Regions from separate parts of the Bacillus sp. A015 genome, predicted to be linked through region 1. Evidence: riboswitches for the same ligand, from Rfam matches in the RefSeq annotation. Region 1 holds a riboswitch; each other region holds the start of a gene.

What was found. A riboswitch is a leader RNA that binds a small molecule or an ion and turns the genes downstream of it on or off. The one in region 1 is predicted to bind S-adenosylmethionine.
Region 2: another riboswitch for S-adenosylmethionine. It lies ahead of metK (methionine adenosyltransferase); the one in region 1 lies ahead of mtnK (S-methyl-5-thioribose kinase).
Region 3: another riboswitch for S-adenosylmethionine. It lies ahead of ACSLGF_RS00455 (DUF2292 domain-containing protein); the one in region 1 lies ahead of mtnK (S-methyl-5-thioribose kinase).

What each region holds. Positions count from the first base shown of each region.
Region 1 is NZ_JBSPZB010000007.1:83,472-90,246, forward strand. It holds gene ACSLGF_RS08435 (acyltransferase family protein) at 1-222, opposite strand, end outside; gene ACSLGF_RS08440 (PAS domain S-box protein) at 516-2,726, shown strand; gene ACSLGF_RS08445 (methylated-DNA--[protein]-cysteine S-methyltransferase) at 2,728-3,219, shown strand; gene ACSLGF_RS08450 (hypothetical protein) at 3,309-3,443, shown strand; gene mtnA (S-methyl-5-thioribose-1-phosphate isomerase) at 3,468-4,529, opposite strand; gene mtnK (S-methyl-5-thioribose kinase) at 4,536-5,729, opposite strand; SAM riboswitch class I at 5,810-5,967, opposite strand; gene ACSLGF_RS08465 (aminotransferase class I/II-fold pyridoxal phosphate-dependent enzyme) at 6,130-6,775, shown strand, end outside.
Region 2 is NZ_JBSPZB010000015.1:76,792-83,566, forward strand. It holds gene asnB (asparagine synthase (glutamine-hydrolyzing)) at 1-382, opposite strand, end outside; gene metK (methionine adenosyltransferase) at 530-1,732, opposite strand; SAM riboswitch class I at 1,925-2,059, opposite strand; gene pckA (phosphoenolpyruvate carboxykinase (ATP)) at 2,287-3,873, shown strand; gene ACSLGF_RS13240 (DUF2584 domain-containing protein) at 3,911-4,153, opposite strand; gene ACSLGF_RS13245 (alpha/beta hydrolase family protein) at 4,194-4,988, opposite strand; gene ACSLGF_RS13250 (phytoene desaturase family protein) at 5,015-5,632, opposite strand; partial or broken gene ACSLGF_RS13255 (glycerol acyltransferase) at 5,622-6,015, opposite strand; partial or broken gene ACSLGF_RS13260 (carotenoid biosynthesis protein) at 6,014-6,600, opposite strand; gene ACSLGF_RS13265 (ABC transporter substrate-binding protein) at 6,775-6,775, shown strand, end outside.
Region 3 is NZ_JBSPZB010000001.1:89,264-96,038, reverse strand. It holds gene ACSLGF_RS00485 (sirohydrochlorin chelatase) at 1-33, opposite strand, end outside; gene cobA (uroporphyrinogen-III C-methyltransferase) at 110-865, opposite strand; gene cysC (adenylyl-sulfate kinase) at 894-1,487, opposite strand; gene sat (sulfate adenylyltransferase) at 1,501-2,637, opposite strand; gene ACSLGF_RS00465 (anion permease) at 2,695-3,759, opposite strand; gene ACSLGF_RS00460 (phosphoadenylyl-sulfate reductase) at 3,773-4,474, opposite strand; gene ACSLGF_RS00455 (DUF2292 domain-containing protein) at 4,539-4,601, opposite strand; SAM riboswitch class I at 4,731-4,833, opposite strand; gene pyrE (orotate phosphoribosyltransferase) at 5,174-5,812, opposite strand; gene pyrF (orotidine-5'-phosphate decarboxylase) at 5,820-6,524, opposite strand; gene ACSLGF_RS00440 (dihydroorotate dehydrogenase) at 6,496-6,775, opposite strand, start outside.

The sequences.
Region 1 (6,775 bases):
CTTAACGGCGACTTTTTTCATAAAACCAGGCTTTCTAAACCCTTTTGCAAAGAAGCCAGAAACCAAGATAAAGGCCGGCATATGAAATGTATAAATCAACTTGTATAAGTAGAGCAGCCAATCATTATCATGGATGAATGATCGTAACAAATGACCAAAAACGACTAGAAAAATCAGAAGAAATTTCGCATTATCAAAATAATTATCTCGTGAAGATGCCATAACATCACCTTTCCTGCTTCATTTCAAACATAAACGTTCTATGTCCACTGTTCCCTCATTTGCCCCATTTTAAAATACATTTTGGCTCATTTCGCTATTTGATTTGAAATTGTAGAATGGTTGTAAAAGAAGCGTAAGAAAAGAGATTCATTATACAATCGTGTCATCCGCATGAAATAAATTAAACAGTCTTCGTGTAAAAAGTTATCTTTTTTTATGAGTCGAATGAAGGAACAATGAAAATATTGTAGAAATATTGTAGAGGAATGAGGCTGGAAAAGGAGTGTAAGAGAATGACTGAAACGCTCGATGGCAAGCGATTAATCCCCGCGGGAGATATCAGAAAATTAGAAAAAGAGAACGAATATTTGCGAACTGAGTTGATGCAGCAAAAAATGCTGTTAAATAAGACGTTAGATTCCATTTTTATATTTGATCAGCACCTCAACATTATCCAAGCCAACGAAGCGACATGCAGGCTTGTACAGACACCGAAAGAAGACCTCCTCAATAAATCCGTTCTAGATTTCCTTTACGGCATCCCGAAAGATAAAATTGAATGCTCACTCGAGATTTTTTTTCGAAAAGGTACATTAAAAAGAGAAATCTCCATCCAGCTTGAAAATGGCGAGACAAAATACATTGAATTTGTCGCAGAACATGACGCCTTGAATCAACAATATATTGTGGTGATGCGAGATATTTCTTCAAAGAAAATCTTAGAACGAGAACGCTCCATGAATGAGCAGCTGTTCAAAGATTTGTTTGACCGAGCGATTGATGGTATGGTCATTTTTGATCAGGATGGCTGCATGATCGACGCCAATCACTCTTTTTGTCAGAGCTTTGAGCTTCAAAAGACAGATTTAACAGATCGCTATTTAAATGAATTTGTCGAAGAAGAAAATCTTCCAGCCTTGCAGCACCTTTTAACGTCATTAAAAGAAACAGGGAAGGCAAAGGGAGAGCTTCCCGTTACCCTTCAATCTGGTCAGCACAAATTATTCGAACTGACCATTACATCAAATGTCATGAGCGGTTTTTATATGTCCATCATGCGGGATATTACAGAAAAAAGGTTAATGGAAGAGAAGCTGTTAAAAAGTGAAGAACGCTTTAGAGAAATATTCGAAAATGCGATGGATGCTATCATCATATGGGCGGACGATGGAGAGATTGTGAGAGCCAATGAATCGGCCTGCCGTATTTTTGAATTACCAATGCATCAGCTGATTGGCAAGAAACTCACAGACTTTCTCGTCAAATCTGATAAGAGATATAGACCGACAAGAAGACGTTATATCAGGAATCATGAAATAAGGGAAGAACTCCTGTTCAGAATGGCAAATGGTCAATTTAAAGAGCTTGAGTTCACCTCAAAGCATGCGGTATTAGAAGGACAGCACTTAACCATTTTACGTAATGTCAGTGATAGAAAGCGAATGGAGCAGGAGCTTCGTGAAAGTGAGCTCAAATTCCGTAAAGTATTTAATGGGTCAATGGATGGCATTGTTCTTTTCGATAATCAATACCGGATTATTGATGTCAATCCTTCTGCAAGCGAACTGCTAGAACTGAAGGACGATCATTTAACTGAAATGAATCTCTTTCATATACTTGCCCCATATCAAATTGAAAATTTAGCACAGCCCGCTCAGGCAATGTCATTAGATGAGATGGACAATGAGGTTCCGTTTGTGCTGAGCCACCCAGATCAGCGCATACTGGAATTCTCTTTTAAACGCAATATTATTCATAACATGAATCTAGCGATCTTTAGAGATGTGACAGAGCGGAAGGAATTAGAAGAGCGGGTGAGAAAATCAGATACACTTCATGTGGTCGGAGAGCTTGCCGCTGGAATTGCACATGAAATTAGAAATCCGATGACGGCATTAAAAGGCTTCATTCAGCTGTTGAAAGGAAATATTGAAGGGGAGTATTCACTCTATTTCAATGTCATCACATCAGAGCTAAAAAGAATTGAATCCATCATTACAGAATTTTTGATTTTAGCGAAACCGCAAGCCATTGTGTATGAAGAAAAAAATGTGGTGCAAATTGTAAAAGACACGATGGATCTTCTGCACGCACAGGCGAATCTTGGCAATGTCCAAATGCACCTCAATGTCATGGATGAGATTCCGCTGATCTACTGTGAACAAAATCAATTAAAGCAAGTCTTCATTAACATTTTAAAAAATGCAATTGAAGTGATGCCGCGGAAAGGAAATGTATTCGTGAGCATTCAGCGGAAGGGCGAGGAGCATATTGTCATTTCATTGCGTGATGAAGGCTGCGGAATGACAGAGGATAAGCTAAAGCGTCTTGGTGAACCATTTTATACAACGAAAGAACGAGGAACTGGACTTGGTTTAATGGTTAGTTATAAAATTATTGAAGAGCATCAAGGAACCATTGAAGTAGAGAGTGAGGAAGGAGTAGGGACGGTTTTCCACCTTACACTGCCACTCAGGCAACAGAAACAAGAAGGAGAGCTTTAATATGTATTATACAGTCTATAGCGCACCAATCGGGGCATTATACATACTAGAAAAAGACGGTGTCATTATCGAAGTGGTGTTTGATGATGAACCGTTCTTGACAAAAAAGCAGGCAGCCGATCTAAAAAAAGAAGATACGTTTGTTTTACGAGAAGCGAAAAAACAGCTTGATGAGTATTTCAAGGGAGATCGTAAAGTATTCGATCTTCCACTCAAGCAAGCTGGCTCTCCATTTCAAGAGCAAGTGTGGGAGGCACTTTCGGCTATTCCATACGGTGAATCAAAAAGCTATGCAGACATTGCAGAAGCGATTGGCAATCCACAGGCCGTCAGAGCCATTGGACAAGCCAACCGGCGCAATGCCTTGCCTATTTTTATCCCGTGTCACCGGGTCATTGGAAAAGACCGGTCTCTCACGGGCTATGCAGGAACGAAGACAGATATGAAAGCGGTTCTGCTTGAATTAGAAGGCATCCCATTTGTTCAAAAATAAATCGATTGACCTGTTCCAAATGTTTAGCAAACGACATATCCTTTTATTAAGCTAAAAAAGTTGGTTGAGGGAAAAAGGAGGGCGCTAGGATGTTTTGGGGCAAAAAAGATAAAATGTATGCTGTCACGTCACTATGTGTCAAAATGAACGTTTTGACAGAGGAACAAAAAAAAGAAATTTTAGCCAAAACGATCGAAACAAAAAAGCGCGGTGCTCTTAAATGACAAGAACACGGCGCTTTTTTGTGATCAGAGTGAGATGCTTTCAGTGAAAAGTGCATCAATCTCCTCTGTGTAATTGGAAGTGATAATTCCTTTCTCTGTAATGATACCTGAAATGAGGTGGTGGGGAGTGACATCAAAGGCGGGATTAAATACCTGAACATCGGGCGGTGCAATTTGTATGCCATTTAATTCCTTTACTTCCAGCGGGTCGCGCTCTTCAATCGGAATATCTGTCCCATCGCGGGTCGATACATCAAAGGTCGAAAGTGGTGCTGTCACAAAAAACGGAATTTGAAAGTGTTTAGCCAGAATGGCAAGACCTAACGTTCCAATCTTATTCGCTGTATCTCCATTTCGAGCGATTCGATCAGCTCCAACAATGACAGCAGAAATTTGCTTTTCTTTCATCGTATGGGCTGCCATGTTATCTGTGATGAGCGTCACATCCACACCACCCTGCATCAGCTCCCATGTCGTCAGTCGAGCGCCTTGAAGAACGGGGCGTGTTTCACAAGCATAAATGTGAAGATCGAGATTTTTCTTTTTGGCTAAATAAAAAGGAGCAAGCGCTGTTCCGTAACGGCTCGTTGCGATGGAGCCTGCATTACAAATGGTCATAATACGGTCACCTGATTTAAAGAGCTGGAGAGCATTTTGACCAATTTGCCTGCATGTTTCTTCATCTTCGATTTGAATTTGAATGGCTTCATGGACAAGATCTGTTTTGGCTGCATTCACCGAAGCAGCACGCTCAATGCGCTGAATCAGTCGGTCTAATGCCCATGCAAGGTTCACAGCGGTTGGACGAGCACTGTTTAAATATTCTTTTAGTCGAGCGACTTCTTGTTGAAAGACATCAATGTCTTCTGTATCAATCTCTTGAGCACTCAGCGCCAGCCCAAAAGCTGCTGTAATGCCAATAGCAGGTGCTCCGCGTACTTTTAACGTCACAATCGCATCATACACATCTTCTTTAGTAAATAAATGCTCAAATACGGTTTCGGCCGGTAATTTTTGCTGATTCAAAATGTTAATATGGTTTTCTTCCCATTCGACGGAACGGGGAACTTCAAATTCTTTAGACAAAACCCGTCACTCCTTTACAGATTGCTGGAATAATGCGACGAGGTCAGACGCTGTTTCCACTGCATGATATTGTTTAATGAATGTTTTGCCGAGCGTAAGTGCTGCTTTTTTCTGCTGAATCCGTTTAGTTGATGATGGAATCGCATCAAGATCAGCTGCATGAGCAAGACCAATGGTTCGGCGAACAAGCTCACAGCCGGCAAAGCCTGCCGCTTCTTTTAAAATCCGGTCAAAGGTTGTTTCTAAAAAGCTGTCCGATACACTAAACGCTTCAATGCTGTCTTCTTTCCATGCCTTTGTGAACACTTCTTTGAATGTTGCCCACACATTGACGACATGGTCAAAAAGGTGCTGCTGTTCTTGTTCATTCTCATGAGATAAAGCATTCAGGAACAGATTGGAAATGAAGTGACCGATATCGAATCCGAAAGGACCGTAAAAAGCGAATTCTGGATCAATGATTTTCGTTTCCGTTTCGTTTGCAAAAATACTTCCAGTATGAAGATCTCCATGAACCAGTGTTTCAGCTGAGGTTAAGAAGATACGCTTCAGCTCTGCGGCTTTTGCTTGCAGTTCAAGATCAGCCCACAGTGCTTTTGCATCTTCTCTTAATTCCTCTTCGAAGTCATTTGTTTCACTATCAAAGAAAGGGTCTGTGAAGACGAGCTTTTCTGTGATGTCACAAAGATCAGGGTTCGTAAACTGCTTCACGAATTGTTTTTTGATTTTAGGATTTGTGGCAAAGTCAGATGTGTAAAATAGTGTTTTGCCTAAAAATTCACCGACATGATCTGATAAATGCGGATATTGTTTTCCGGCAATTAGCCCTTTTCTGACGATTTCTAAGTGTGATAGATCCTCCATTGCTGTCACAGCAAGAGCTGTATCAGAATAATAGACTGCTGGTACGAGATGCGGCGCATATTCTGACTGCTTAATCAGTGCAGCACTTTCAATTCTTGCACGATCTAATGTAAGCGGCCAGCTCTCCCCAACCACCTTTGCATAAGGCAGTGCCTGCTTGATGATCAATCCTTTTTCACGTTTGTGATCAAAAATATGAAAGACGTAATTTAAATTCCCGTCACCGATTTCAGTACATGTCAAATGACTGCTTTCTTGGATCAAACCAAGTCTAATCGCCAGTGCAACTGCCGAGCTCTCTGTTAATTCTTCATATGATGCCGTAAGTGTAACCAATTGCTTCCCCTCCAAATCATATAAAAAAGCCTCTTTCTCCTGAGAGAAAGAGGCTTGATAGCGTGTATGCTCTAAGCCTCTCTTATCTCTCAGCACATACGTCTGATGGAATTAGCACCGTGCCCTATAAGACAATTGTCTTGGCGCTGTACTTGCTGCGCCCCACTTCACAGTGGTATTAACGGTCGGTTGCTGTTGGGGTCAAAAGGCCAAATCCCTCGCCCAACTCTCGATAAGAGAAATCAATATGTAATTGTTTTGTCTGCATGCATTTCTTAATTCAAGATATTATCAGAGCTGCTCTTCACATGTCAATCTTTTTTCAAAATTGCTTTACAATTCATAAAACAATCCATTACAGTGAGTGTATTGTCACGTAACTTGAATAGAAGGTGAAAAAATGGAATTCCAGCAATCAGATGTGTTGAAACATTTACCGAAGCAGTTTTTTGCGTCGCTTGTCCAAAAAGTGCAGAAAAAAGTGCAGGAAGGAGCTGATATCATAAATTTAGGCCAGGGAAATCCTGATCAGCCAACTCCTCCGCATATTGTAAAAGCCATGCAGGAAGCGGTAGCAAAGCCCGAAAATCATCAATACTCCTCTTTTCGCGGAACAGCAAAACTAAAAAAGGCCGCCGCAGCCTTTTATGAAAGAGAATATGGTGTCACGCTTGATCCGAAGACAGAAATCGCCATATTATTTGGGGGGAAAGCGGGACTAGTTGAGCTGCCGCAATGCTTACTGAATCCAGGTGATACGCTGCTTGTCCCAGATCCGGGTTATCCTGATTACTGGTCAGGCGCTGTGCTTGCTGGAGCTCATATGGTCACCATGCCTCTTCTTGAACAAAATGATTTTTTACCTGACTACCATCTATTGCCTGAGGCTGATAAGAAAAAGGCAAAATTGATGTACTTAAATTATCCAAACAATCCGACTGGTGCCACTGCAAGTCGTGCATTTTTTGAAGAAACCGTTACGTTTGCGAAAGATCACAAATTGTGTGTTGTCCATGATTTTGCATATGGCGGCATTGGATTCGATG
Region 2 (6,775 bases), on a different contig from region 1:
AAAAGGCAAACATGCCGCGAAGCTTAGAAGCAGCTTCTTCTTTATAGTGACGATATGTGGCAAGAAGTACTTCTGTATCAGAGTCTGTGCTGAACGTATAGCCCTTTTTCACAAGCTCTTCCTTCAGCTCCACATAGTTATAAATTTCTCCGTTGAAAATAATCCAATATTTCTCATCTTCATAAGAAAGCGGCTGCTTTCCATGTTCAACATCTATAATACTTAAACGTCTAAATCCAAATCCTACATGCTCATCATGGAAGTACCCCTCATCATCCGGACCACGATGAACGATGAGACGATTCATTTGTTTAATTAACTCTTCCTGCTCAGTAGTTTCGGACAATGGACGGTGATTAAACACACCAACAAACCCACACATATTATTGCCTCCACGTTATGTTATTTCTAAAAGTAGACCTATAATTAGACAGTATTTTGTCCGATTTCGTTTCACATTTTTACGCTTTTTGTAGAATTTTTTTTAATCAAAAGGAAAACCGCTTAAAATAAGCGGTTTTATATGTTGTTATTGTCCTAATGCTTCCTTGCGAAGCGTGTCGGCTTTATCCGTTTTTTCCCATGGGAGATCTAAGTCGTGACGGCCAAAATGTCCGTATGCAGCTGTTTGTTTATAGATCGGACGACGCAGATCGAGCATTTGAATAATGCCAGCCGGACGTAGATCAAAGTTCGCACGAACCACTTCAATTAATTTTTCTTCAGAAGCTTTTCCTGTTCCGAATGTATCAATTGAAATCGATACAGGCTGTGCAACACCAATTGCATAAGCAAGTTGCACTTCACAAGAATCTGCAAGGCCAGCTGCTACGATGTTTTTCGCTACGTAACGAGCAGCATATGCCGCAGAACGGTCAACCTTTGTTGCGTCCTTACCAGAGAAAGCACCGCCGCCATGACGAGCGTAGCCGCCATACGTATCAACGATGATTTTACGTCCAGTTAAACCAGCATCCCCTTGAGGTCCACCGATGACAAAACGGCCTGTTGGATTAATAAAGTATTTTGTCTCTTCATCAATCAGTTCACTTGGAACCACAGGGTGGATGACATGCTCTTTTAAGTCGCTTTGAATTTGTTCAAGCGTCACTTCTGGTGCATGCTGCGTGGAAATAACCACTGTGTCAATACGAACTGGTTTGTTTTGTTCATCATATTCAACTGTTACTTGTGTTTTTCCGTCTGGGCGAAGGTATGCAAGTGTTTGATCCTTGCGTACTTCTGTTAAACGACGAGATAATTTATGCGCTAGTGAAATCGGCAGCGGCATCAGCTCTTCTGTTTCGTTGTTTGCAAAACCAAACATAAGCCCTTGGTCACCTGCACCGATGGCATCAATTTCTTCTTCAGTCATTGTTCCTTCACGTGCTTCAAGCGCTTTGTCTACACCTTGCGCAATATCAGCAGACTGTTCATCAATTGATGTAAGCACCGCACATGTTTCCGCATCAAAACCATATTTCGCACGTGTGTAGCCAATTTCCTTAATCGTGTCACGTACCGTCTTTGGAATATCGACATAAGTAGACGTTGTAATCTCACCGCTTACTAATACGAGACCGGTTGTTACAGAGGTCTCACAGGCAACACGTGCATTTGGATCTTTCTTTAAAATTTCATCCAAAATGCTGTCTGAAATTTGATCACAGATTTTATCCGGATGTCCTTCTGTCACTGATTCTGAAGTAAATAAACGACGATTTTGACTCATAATGGCTATTTCCTCCTGTACAAGGCCACATCATCCCAAGATGAGGCCTCCGATATGATACGGAACTCGTTCCCTCTTATATGAATCGTTTATATTAGAGATGTTATTGGCAATTTGTTCATATGATATCTCAAAAATAAAAAAACCATTTCCTTCATTGCGAGGAAAGGGTCTGAGATCGCATGCCTTTCACTCTTATCGCTCAAGGTGTTCTTGTACCTTGCATCAGGTTAGCACCTTGGTTTCTCAGCATGTTCATGCCTTTTTCATAAGAAACCGGTTGCTGGGCTTCATCGGGCCTGTCCCTCCACCAACTCGGGATAAGAGTATCCGTTCAATAAGATATCTTATCTTAAACCCTTGCGTCATGTCAATGCTTCATAGGAATTATCTCTCCTCTTTTTTCACCTCACAATTAGCATCACCAAAAAGCATATTTTCATAGCAGAAATGAAAAAACACACACAAAAATATTTAAATAGTATAGACTATTATTATCAATGTGTTATACTAATCGAAACAAACAAATTCAACGGTAAAGGAAGGGTTTTTTTATGAACTCAGTGGATTTAAAAGAAGATTTGCAGTCATTGCTCTCATTAGAAAATACGCACCAAAATTTATCTGTTCCGAAACTTGTTGAAAAGATTTTGGCACGTAATGAAGGCGTTTTAACATCAACAGGAGCTGTCCGCGCCACAACTGGTGCTTACACTGGACGTTCGCCTAAAGATAAATTTATCGTCAAAGAAGAAAGCTCTGAGCATAAAATCGATTGGGGTCATGTAAACCAGCCGATCTCTAAAGACGCATTTGATCGTTTATATACAAAGGTTGTCTCATACTTAAAAGAACGTGATGAACTATTTGTCTTTGAAGGGTTTGCCGGCGCTGACGAAAGATACCGTATGCCGATTACAGTTGTAAACGAATTTGCATGGCACAATCTCTTTGCAAAGCAGCTATTCATCAGACCTGACGGGTCAACGCCATCATCTAACGAAAAACCTTTCACCATCTTATCTGCACCTCACTTTAAAGCGGATCCTGAAACAGATGGAACAAACTCTGAAACGTTCATTATCGTTTCTTTTGAAAAACGGACGATTCTCATTGGTGGAACAGAATATGCAGGAGAGATGAAGAAATCGATTTTCTCTGTCATGAACTACCTGCTGCCTGAGCAAGATATTTTATCGATGCACTGCTCAGCAAACGTTGGTCAAGAAGGCGATGTCGCATTATTCTTCGGCCTTTCAGGGACTGGGAAAACGACGCTTTCTGCAAGCGCAAGCCGCAAGCTGATCGGAGACGATGAACACGGATGGTCTGGCACAGGTGTCTTCAATATCGAGGGCGGATGCTATGCGAAATGTGTGAACTTAAGTGAAGAAAAAGAACCACAAATCTACAAAGCCATCAGCTTTGGATCAGTGCTAGAAAATGTTGTGCTTGATGAAGAAACTCGTGAAGCGGATTATGATGATACATTCTTTACTGAAAATACACGGGCTGCTTACCCAATCGAAATGATTGATAACATCGTGAAACCAAGTATCGCAGGTCATCCATCTGCCATTGTCTTCTTAACAGCTGATGCATTTGGCGTTTTACCTCCAATCAGCCGTTTAACAAAAGAACAGGCGATGTACCATTTCTTGAGCGGTTACACAAGTAAATTAGCAGGAACTGAGCGCGGTGTAACGTCACCAGAAACAACATTCTCTACTTGCTTCGGTTCACCATTCTTGCCACTTCCAGCTCACGTCTATGCTGAAATGCTTGGCAAAAAAATTGATGAGCACGGCGCAAAAGTATTCCTTGTGAATACAGGCTGGACTGGCGGCGGCTATGGTACGGGCAAACGAATGAATCTTGCTCATACAAGAGCGATGGTGCAAGCAGCGATCGAAGGTGACCTTGACAATGCCGAAATGATCACTGACGACATCTTTGGATTACACATTCCACTTCATATTCCAGGTGTACCAGATGAAGTACTTCAACCTGCTAAAACGTGGGAAGACCAAAATGCTTATCAAGAAAAAGCACACTTCCTTGCCAATGAATTTAAAAAGAACTTCAAAAAATTCAGCCATGCGGCAAGTGACATTGAAGCAAAAGGCGGACCACTCGTATAAAAAGACGAAAGCTGAGGGAATATACCCCTCAGCTTTTTTAGTTTGTTGAATGCAATGACACAAGGCGGTAAGTCACCTTTGTGACATTGTCTGTCAGTTCCAGCTTTTCAACATGTGCTGTCCCTGTTTTTTCTCCATCTTTTGTTTTGCGCACCTCAAGCGGAATATTTAATGGATAAATGCGGTACCCTTTCTTCATGAGTTCAAACACATTTTCTTCAATTCTTGTCTCATTTCCTTTTGTGACAATCATTGTATTAAATTCAACAGGCATTCCCATAATGAAAATCCCCCTTACTTTCTATATTTCTTTCTACCGTTTATTTTACCACATTTCCGCTTTTTCGGCTGTGCATCCATGTCGTCAGCCTTCTGACAATCTCTCGATTATGCTGAGGCGGGAAATAATGATTGTAGCCGTGAAAATACCATGTTTCCACAGACTTCCCGTGCTTGCGAAGCGCTTCTTCTAATAAATACGCATGCTCAATGGATACATTCTGATCCTGCTCTCCATGGATGATTAAAACAGGCGCTTCCATTTGATCTACAACATTCAATGGCGTTCTGTCCTCGTATGCCTCAGGTACCTTGTGCGGCGGACCGCCTATCACGCGCTTCATCATTCTTCTCATATCGACACGCTCTTCATAGGTGAGCTTCATATCACTTACACCTCCCCATGTCACAAAGGAAGCAGCCTCCTGTTTCATTTCAACAGCAGTCCAAATGCCCATAATACCACCGCGCGAAAAACCAAAGATATGAATACGATCCTGCTTTACCTTTTTGTGATGCTTCAACAGCTGAAATGCAGCGAATGCATCTTTCCGATCCTCTCCGGCAAAATCCTCGTTTCCTTCGCCTCCTTGATTCCCTCGGTAAAAGGGAGCAAAGACAACAAAGCCTTGTGCTGCAAATTGCACGATTAGTCCAGGCCTCACCATCCCCACATTTTTAATGCCGCCTCGTAAATACAAAAAGCCATCATAGAGACCTTCTCCGATCGGTTCAGCGAGCAGCCCCTTTATCCGAAGTCCATCTGCCTCATAGGTCACTGTATATAAATGAATATGCGGATGGGGCGACGGGAATCTTCTTTTTTCCACAATCACTTGATTTCTCTCCTTTTCATCCGGTATTACGTCAATTGCTTGATGATCGCTTCTGCAACAAGCTGGCCTGATTTTGTCACCATCGGGGTGCCGCCGCCCGGTTGACTTGTCCCTCCAACAAACCAAAGCCCTTCAATGTCCTTTGACTGATTATTGATACGGAAGAACGCCTGCTTGAACGAGTTTGAAGACATGCCGTAAATGGCTCCATGATGTGCCCCCGTTTTCTGCTGCAAATCAAGCGGGGTTTGAACCGCTTCATATTCGACAAGCTGATCAATATCAAAGAGACCCTTTTCCTTTAATTTTGTTTTGATATGCTGACGATACGTCTCCTTTAGCATGTCCCAATTTTGCTCTTTTGTCACATAAGGTGCATTGGCCAAGACAAAAAGGTTGCTTCTTCCCGGCCCTCCACTTAATTCTGGCTCTGAATGGCCCGAATAGCATATGTAAAGTGTCGGCTCCTGAGGTAATTGCTTTTTCTGAAAAATATCCTTAAATTCTTGTTCATAATTCTCAGGGAAAAATACATTGTGATGGGACAGCTGTTTATAGGCTTTAGGTATTCCTAATAAGAGAACAAAACCAGATAACGATGGTTCAATGTTTGACAGCTTTTGATTTAAAAAGCTAGAACGCATCGCTTGTTGACTGACTTGTCCTTGTCATCTGTCTAAATTCTTCGTTTGTTGAAAAATCAGGATCAGCGATGACCTGCGCTTGATGTGCGTTTAACTGCGTTTCAAGCAGGTCTCCCGAGCATGCGTGTCACTTCCTTGCTTGGAAATGAGCCTCCAGATACTAAGGCATCTTCTCCGAACACAACAGATACCGTCGGCTTTTGAAATTGATTAAATGTATATTGCAAGGTCACAGGCTTGATCACGACCTGCTCAAATTGCCTCACTAAAAAAGAAGCCCCGCCTTCCAGTTCAAGCGGCTGCGTATCCTGATGCATGATTTTCCCCTGCGGAAAAAGCCATACAGCTCCGCCAGCCTTCATGTTCTCTTTTGCCGTCATGATAAATACAACTCGTCCAGCGCAGTGCCTTTTGATCAATCGAGACAAGCGGGAAAAGAAATGAGAGTGCTGCTCCAATCATACCCCAGCTCACAAAATTCTCAAAAGGAATACCAAAAAAACCACCGCCGTCATACCACACCCAAAACTTCCGCGCCGCTACTGGATCTAATATGAGGTCAAGCAGCACAATCCATATCCCCGTTTCGATAGCTCGTTTCCACTTCGACTGTTGACTTGATAAAAAAAGACTATTTAAAAACACGCCAACCCATGCAAAAGCAATCGTTAAAGGCACTCCCGCCACAAGAAAACCCAACGTCGGATAATACTCATAGGCCCCGAATGGAAACCCGGTTGTGATTCCTACCCATTCAACCGTAAACGTAAGAACGCCCACAACGGCTGCTCTTTTGATCACAAAGCTCCATGAGCCATAAATATTTCGGCCAATCTCTATGACGCAGCAGGCGTACAGCACAAAAAAATCCCATTTGCAAACTGAAGCCATGCCGGCACTTCAAAAAAGACCATTAATATGAGTCCTACCAAATACCACCCAACAAATACACAACTCACTCTATACACGAAACCGCCCCTTTATTTCTGCCAAATTCAAGAAAGCATTCATGCTTCCAGTATAGAAAAAAAAGACACGTTCTATAAATAAACAATGCGCTTCTTATTTCATCTAGGCACTCACCAAAAATCCCTTTTGACATACTTTAATTAGTGATCTAGAACAAAGGAGGCGAATTACTCT
Region 3 (6,775 bases), on a different contig from region 1:
TCCATGTCCAACATAAAGTACAGCCTGCTTCATTTGGCTTCTCCTCTCATCCTGTTTTGATCAGACGAAAAGACACGATGTATCTACGTGTCTTTTCCCTCTTCGTTCTTTATTTTTCGATCAGTGCAGGTTCAAACCAGCTCAGCTTTTGATGAAAATGAACGACATCTCCTACAACAATTAAACTTGGATGCTCGATTCCTTCTTTTTCAACGGTTTCAGACAGCGTCGCCACAGTGCAGCAAGTCGTCTTTTGCCTAGTAGTGGTTCCCCAGTGAATAAACGCAGCTGGTGTTTCAGGGTCCCGTCCATTTTTCAAAAGAAGCCGCTGCACTCTTTCTACGTTTTTGACACCCATGTATATGACAAGGGTATCAATTCCCGTTGCCAGCGCCTCCCACTTTTCTTCAAAATGTTCATCCTTTTGATAATGTCCTGTGACAAAGGCGACATTTGAGCTGAATTCACGGTGCGTCACAGGAATGCCTGCATAAGCAGCCGCGGCAATACCAGAGGTAATCCCAGGGACGACTTCATACGGGATCCCGTGCTCAGCTAAGCATTCTATTTCTTCACCGCCGCGGCCAAATACAAAGGGATCGCCGCCTTTCAGACGAACGACAATGTGCCCTTTCTTTGCATGAGTAACAAGCGCTTCATTGATGGCTTCCTGTCTCATCGTATGATGATTTGGCAGCTTGCCGCAATAGATCAATTCCGCCTCCGGTTTGGCGTGGGCGAGAATCTCTTGATTGACCAGACGATCATATAAAATGACATCTGCCTGCTGTATTGCCTTATGGGCCTTCAATGTAATTAAGTCTGGATCACCCGGTCCGGCACCAACAATGTATACTTTCCCCATCGTGCTTTCTCCCCCTGCCATCAGGCGATTATTTCGCTCTTCCCTTTACATAATCAACAAGGCGCTGTTTGGATTCCTCGCGAGACCATTCACCTGTATCTAATACGAGCTCAGGCGCAGCTGGCTCTTCATATGGTGAATCAATTCCAGTAAAAAATGGAATTTCGCCGTTTCTGGCTTTTTTATATAATCCCTTTGGATCACGCTCTTCACACACGTTCAGATCACATTTCACAAACACTTCGTGAAATTCCCCATCTTCGACTAACTGTCTAACAATTTGGCGATCTTCTTGAAATGGAGAAATAAAAGCTGTGATGACAATGGTCCCTTGCTCAACAAATAATTTCGCCACTTCTCCGATGCGCCGGATGTTTTCTTTTCTATCATCATCTGAAAACCCTAAATCTTTATTGAGTCCATGCCGTACGTTATCGCCATCAAGGACTGTGACTTGGTAGCCTTGTTCAAACAGCTCTCTAGCCGCTGCATTTGCGATCGTCGATTTGCCTGAACCACTTAGACCAGTGAGCCAGATGATGCCGCTTGTATGATTGTTTTTCTGTTGATATTCTTTTTTTGTAATAGATGAATCATGCCATACGATATGTTCGTTGCTCATGTCATACCCTCCTTTAAGATACCGTCGTTTTTAATCCTTCGATTAATGTTTCAATAACTTCTTTTCGGCTGAACGTGCTTGGTGGTAATTCACCGTTTCTCAGCATCGTTCGAACCTTTGTACCTGAAAGAATGACATGCTCGCTTTTATCGTGCGGACATGTTTTTGGAGTTGCCATCGCTTCACATGTATTGCAGTAGAAGCTGTGTTCAAATTTTAACGGGGTAATGCCAATCTCTTCGCTTGTAAATTGATCAAATAGCTCCTGCGCCTCGTATGTGCCGTAATAATCACCAACACCTGCATGATCTCTTCCGACAATAAAGTGTGTGCAGCCATAATTTTTACGAACAAGCGCATGAAATATCGCTTCCTTTGGTCCAGCATAACGCATTGCAGCAGGAAAAACACCTAAAAAGACGCGATCTTTTGGATAATAACCGTTCAATAACACTTGATAGCTTTTCATTCTCACATCTGCTGGGATATCATCAGATTTTGTTTCACCAACAAGCGGATTTAAAAATAAACCATCTACTGTTTCTAGTGCTGTCTTTTGAATATATTCATGGGCACGGTGGACGGGGTTTCTCGTTTGAAAACCAACAATTGTTTTCCATCCGTTTTCTTTAAAATGTTTTCTTGTTTCTTCTGGCTCATACGTAAATTGAGGGAATGGTTTTTCGCTTCGTTTCGTCAGTGTAATTTTACCGCCAATATACGTGTCACCGCGTTCAAATAATTTTTTCACGCCTGGATGATTGCGGTCATCTGTTTTATACACATTTACAGCTTCTTTTTCCTTATCTGGTGTGTATTGATCCTCTACTTCAATGACCCCGTATACTGTTCCATTGTACGAGAGACGCACAATATCACCTTGATTGATCTCGGCTGCCTTTTCCTTTGTGACTGGCAGCGTAATCGGAAGAGACCAAACGACACCACTTGCTAGCCGCATACTGCTGACAACTGCTTCATAATCAGCTTTTGTTAAAAACCCTTCAATTGGACTATATCCGCCAATCGCAATGAGTTCAAGGTCTGCAAAGGAAATCGCATCTAGTTCAATTTCCTTCGCAGCCGTACTGAGATCATATTCTTCATTTACTCGATTAATTAATACGCCACCATGTGGTGTTAAACTCATTTGTTCATCTTCCTCTCAATGTTCATATTTATTAGATGTTAATAGTCGGATTTATAGTTAAATCCCGCCGCCCTGCTCATGAATAGAGCTGCTTTCATTTTTGACTGCCTTCATCAGACTCAGCGCACCGAGTGAGGCAAGCAGTACACTCATCATGATAAAGATAGAGTAATAATCTCCTTTTAGGAAAAGGCTCACCAGCAGATACGATAGGCTGAGTGATAAAAAGGGTGACACAACCCAGACCTTCAGCATCTTTTTCACGATATGTTTATGAAAAATGTTAGGTCCACCCTTTGCCATCCCAAGTCCGATAATGGATGAGGAGGTGATTTGAGTAAGTGGAACTGGCAGCCCAAAAATAGAGCTGACGATGACAAGTCCAGCGCCGGTACTCGATAACAAAATCCCTTCACCCGTTTGATAGCGGGTGATTTTCTTTCCGTTTGTTTCTAGCACTCTTCTGCCAAGCAACAGGGCACCAAGTGCGACGAAGATTCCGCCGTAAAGTGTTCCTTGCCCAACGGACAAGACGCTTGAGGCCACAAGCGGGCCGACTGCATTGGCAACATTGTTCATACCGGCTGAAAACGCCTCTAGAAATCCACTGATCATGAGCAAGACTGATAAAATCGCAGTGCTTTTTTTAGATAATGTGCGTTTAGGGAACATTCTGATGATTTTGACTACAGTAAAGGTGAAAACAAAGGCGACAAGTGGAATGATGATCCAAAAGGCCACAATGACTAAAATAGATTTCACATATAACACTTTATACGCGACTGCAACACCGACCACAGCCCCTACTGTGACCTCACTTGTTGATAAAGGGATGGCCATCAGATTCGCTATGAAGAGTGATAATGCGGCAGAGCCAATGATGATACAAACGATTTCAAGCGTAATCACAGATTCTGGCATAATACCAGAGCTAATCGTTTTGACGACCTCACCGCCGCCAATCACTGAACCTGCTAAAACCCCAACTGCACAAACGCTGAGTGCATAGATGGGCTTTTTAATTGCACCTGATCCATACGCAATGCCCATAGAAGCGGCTGCTCCGCTTGCGCCTATGTTTAAAGCAAAGAATAAACTAAATAAAATTGCGGCGATTTCCATACATTATGCTCCCTTACTCATGTAATCCGCACTCAGTCTTTGCTGTACCTGACCATCTGCCAGAACGCAAATCATCCGCAGTAAATGCTGGCTGTGTACACGGTGCACAGCCGATACTTGGGTATCCCTGGTCATGCAGCGGATTATAAGTAAGATCCTCTCTAGATGCATATCTCCATATGTCCTTCCACGTCCAGTGAATGAGCGGACATACTTTCACTGATTTGAACTTTTCATCCTTATTTAAAAAGTTCGTACCTGCTCGTTTTGGTGACTGCTCTCTTCTTAAGCCAGAAAGCCATGCCGGATAGCCAGATAGTGTCTCTTGCAAAGGAATGACCTTGCGCATATGGCAGCAGCTTTGAGGATTTGTTTCCCATAATTTTTCACCATGCTGCTCGTTTTGCTGTTCAACTGTCAGCTCAGGTGTTTTCAGTACGATGTCTAATCCGGGGTATCTTTCCTTTACCGCATCAATTGTATCGTACGTTTCCTTAAAATGCAGACCTGTATCTAAAAAGACAATTCTCGCATCCTTTTTTACTTTCGCAATAAGATCAATCAGGACAATGCCCTCAATGCCAAAACTGCATGCATAAACGAGCTGATCACCATAATGACCGTACGCCCATTTCAGCACGGATAGGGCCCCTTTATACAAATCGTCCTCTTGAAATGTAATGGACGGCTCTTGCCAATTTTCGTAAGTTAACATTGTTTCTCCCCTTCCGGAGTACCGCTCATATTGCTAATCTGCGCACTACTTCAATCTAATTTTTTCATTTTTCCCACTTAAACATTTGACCGTCCTGAACAATGAACGTAATCGAACCGAATTTCATTTCCCCCAATCAGTTCTTGCACGTGCTTCACTAAATCCTCATCCTGATTTTCTTCAATTCTTCCTCCTCATCGTGAAAAATAAAAAAACTTTCTTTCAGTCCGAAAGAAAGATGAGGAAGCTCACGATTTCCTTATCTTTCAAAATAGAATCATTTTGCAGGAAGTGGCACCTTGCGAATCGCAGGTTGCCGGGTTTCATCGGGCCAATCCCTCCACCTCTCTGGATAAGAGTTTTAATTTGTATTAAATATTAACACAATTCAAACAAAAGTCAACCCGACTTTATTGATAGGATTAGTTCTTATTTGAATTTGAGTCTATTTTACTATTTTTAACCAAATGAAAAAGCTGTGCAGCGAGGCACAGCTTTCAGATTGTTGACAAAGGGCTAAAATGACCTTTATTTTAGCCCTTTGTCTTCTTTTCAGCGTGATAGAAAACCTTTGAAGTCTAGGAAGGACGAGTACCGGAGCGGAGCGAATTTGACATTCGTGAGCACCGGCACGCAGGACTGACACCGAATGCGAGGGTTTGTCTACACGCTGAAAGCTGTGCAGCTAGGCACAGCTTTTTAGACCGTTTCTTCCATCCAAGATTCAGAGGTAGGATCTTGTCTCCAGCGTTTTAGTTTATTCATAGCAGAAGGTTCGATCGCTTTTAGCTCAAGTGCCACGTCTGTCAGCGTGTCATAGTCTGTTAGTGTGACATATGGAATGTTTTTCTCTTGAAAAGCAGCAGCTGCTTTTGGCAGGCCGTATGTGAAAATTGCAGCAACTCCGAGTACGTCACAGCCTTCGTCTTGAAGAGCCGAGACCACTTCAAGCACGCTCCCACCAGTTGAAATGAGGTCTTCTACGACAACAACTTTTTGACCAGGCGATACGGCTCCTTCAATTTGATTCCCTTTTCCGTGTGCTTTTGGCTTACTTCTGACATAACACATCGGCACGTTCAGGCGGTCTGCAGCTAATGCGGCATGCGGAATGCCCGCTGTTGCAGTGCCAGCGACAACCTCCGCTCCCTCAAAATGAGTGAGAATCAAATCTTTTAGACCTTCAGCGATGTCGTGTCTCACTTCCGGGTACGACAAAGTCAGGCGGTTATCACAGTAAATCGGTGATTTGATGCCGCTTGCCCACGTAAACGGTGTGTCTGGTTTTAATGAGACAGCTTTGATTTGTAGTAGATGTTTAGCGATTTTCGTTTTCATCCGGCAGTCACTCCCACTCTTTCAAAATTTGATGATAGGCTTCCATTGGACTTTCAGCTTTCGTGATGGACCTTCCGACAACAATTTGTGAAACACCTTGCTCTTTTGCAAAGGCAGGTGTCGCCACACGCTTTTGGTCATCGGTTTGATCATTCGGCAAGCGAATCCCTGGTGTCACAGTGAGAAAGGATGGTGAGATGTGCTCATGAAGGGCTTTAGATTCATGAACAGAGCAAACAACACCGTCGAGTCCACTTTCATATGCCAATTGTCCGTAATGCAACACAGTCTCTTGCAATGGACGATCAATGAGTAATTCTTTGTTCATCATGTCTTCTGACGTACTTGTCAGCTGAGTCACAGCAATAATGCCCGGGCGGCTTTGTCCAGCAGGCGTCCCGCTTTCAAGTCCCTCTACCGCAGCCTGCATCATTCGTTTCCCGCCAGCTGCATGCACATTGACCAAATCAACGCCAAGTGCAGCAAGCCGGTTCATCGCCTTTTGCACCGTTGTTGGAATGTCATGTAATTTCAGGTCAAGAAATATGCGGCAATCTTTTTCTTTCAGCGCGTCAAGGATGGCTGGCCCTTCTTGGTAAAACAGCTCCATACCAACCTTCACAAATAATGGTGTGCCTTCAAAGGGTTCTAAAAAGGCAAGTGCCTCCTGCCCTGATGGAAAATCAAGCGCGATGATGGGCAAGTGCTTCATGCTTCCAGCTCCTTCCGATACATTCCTCTACAGATGAATAACCATAAGCCGCTAACACATTTGGCAGCTCTTCAATGATTTCTGGGCAAATAAAAGGGTTCACAAAATTGGCTGTGCCAACAGCTACTGCACTTGCACCTGCTAGTAAAAATTCAAGTACATCTTCAGCACTTTGCACCCCGCCCATCCCAATAATCGGAATAGAAACCGCCTGACTGACCTCATGTACCATTCGAACAGCGACAGGTTTT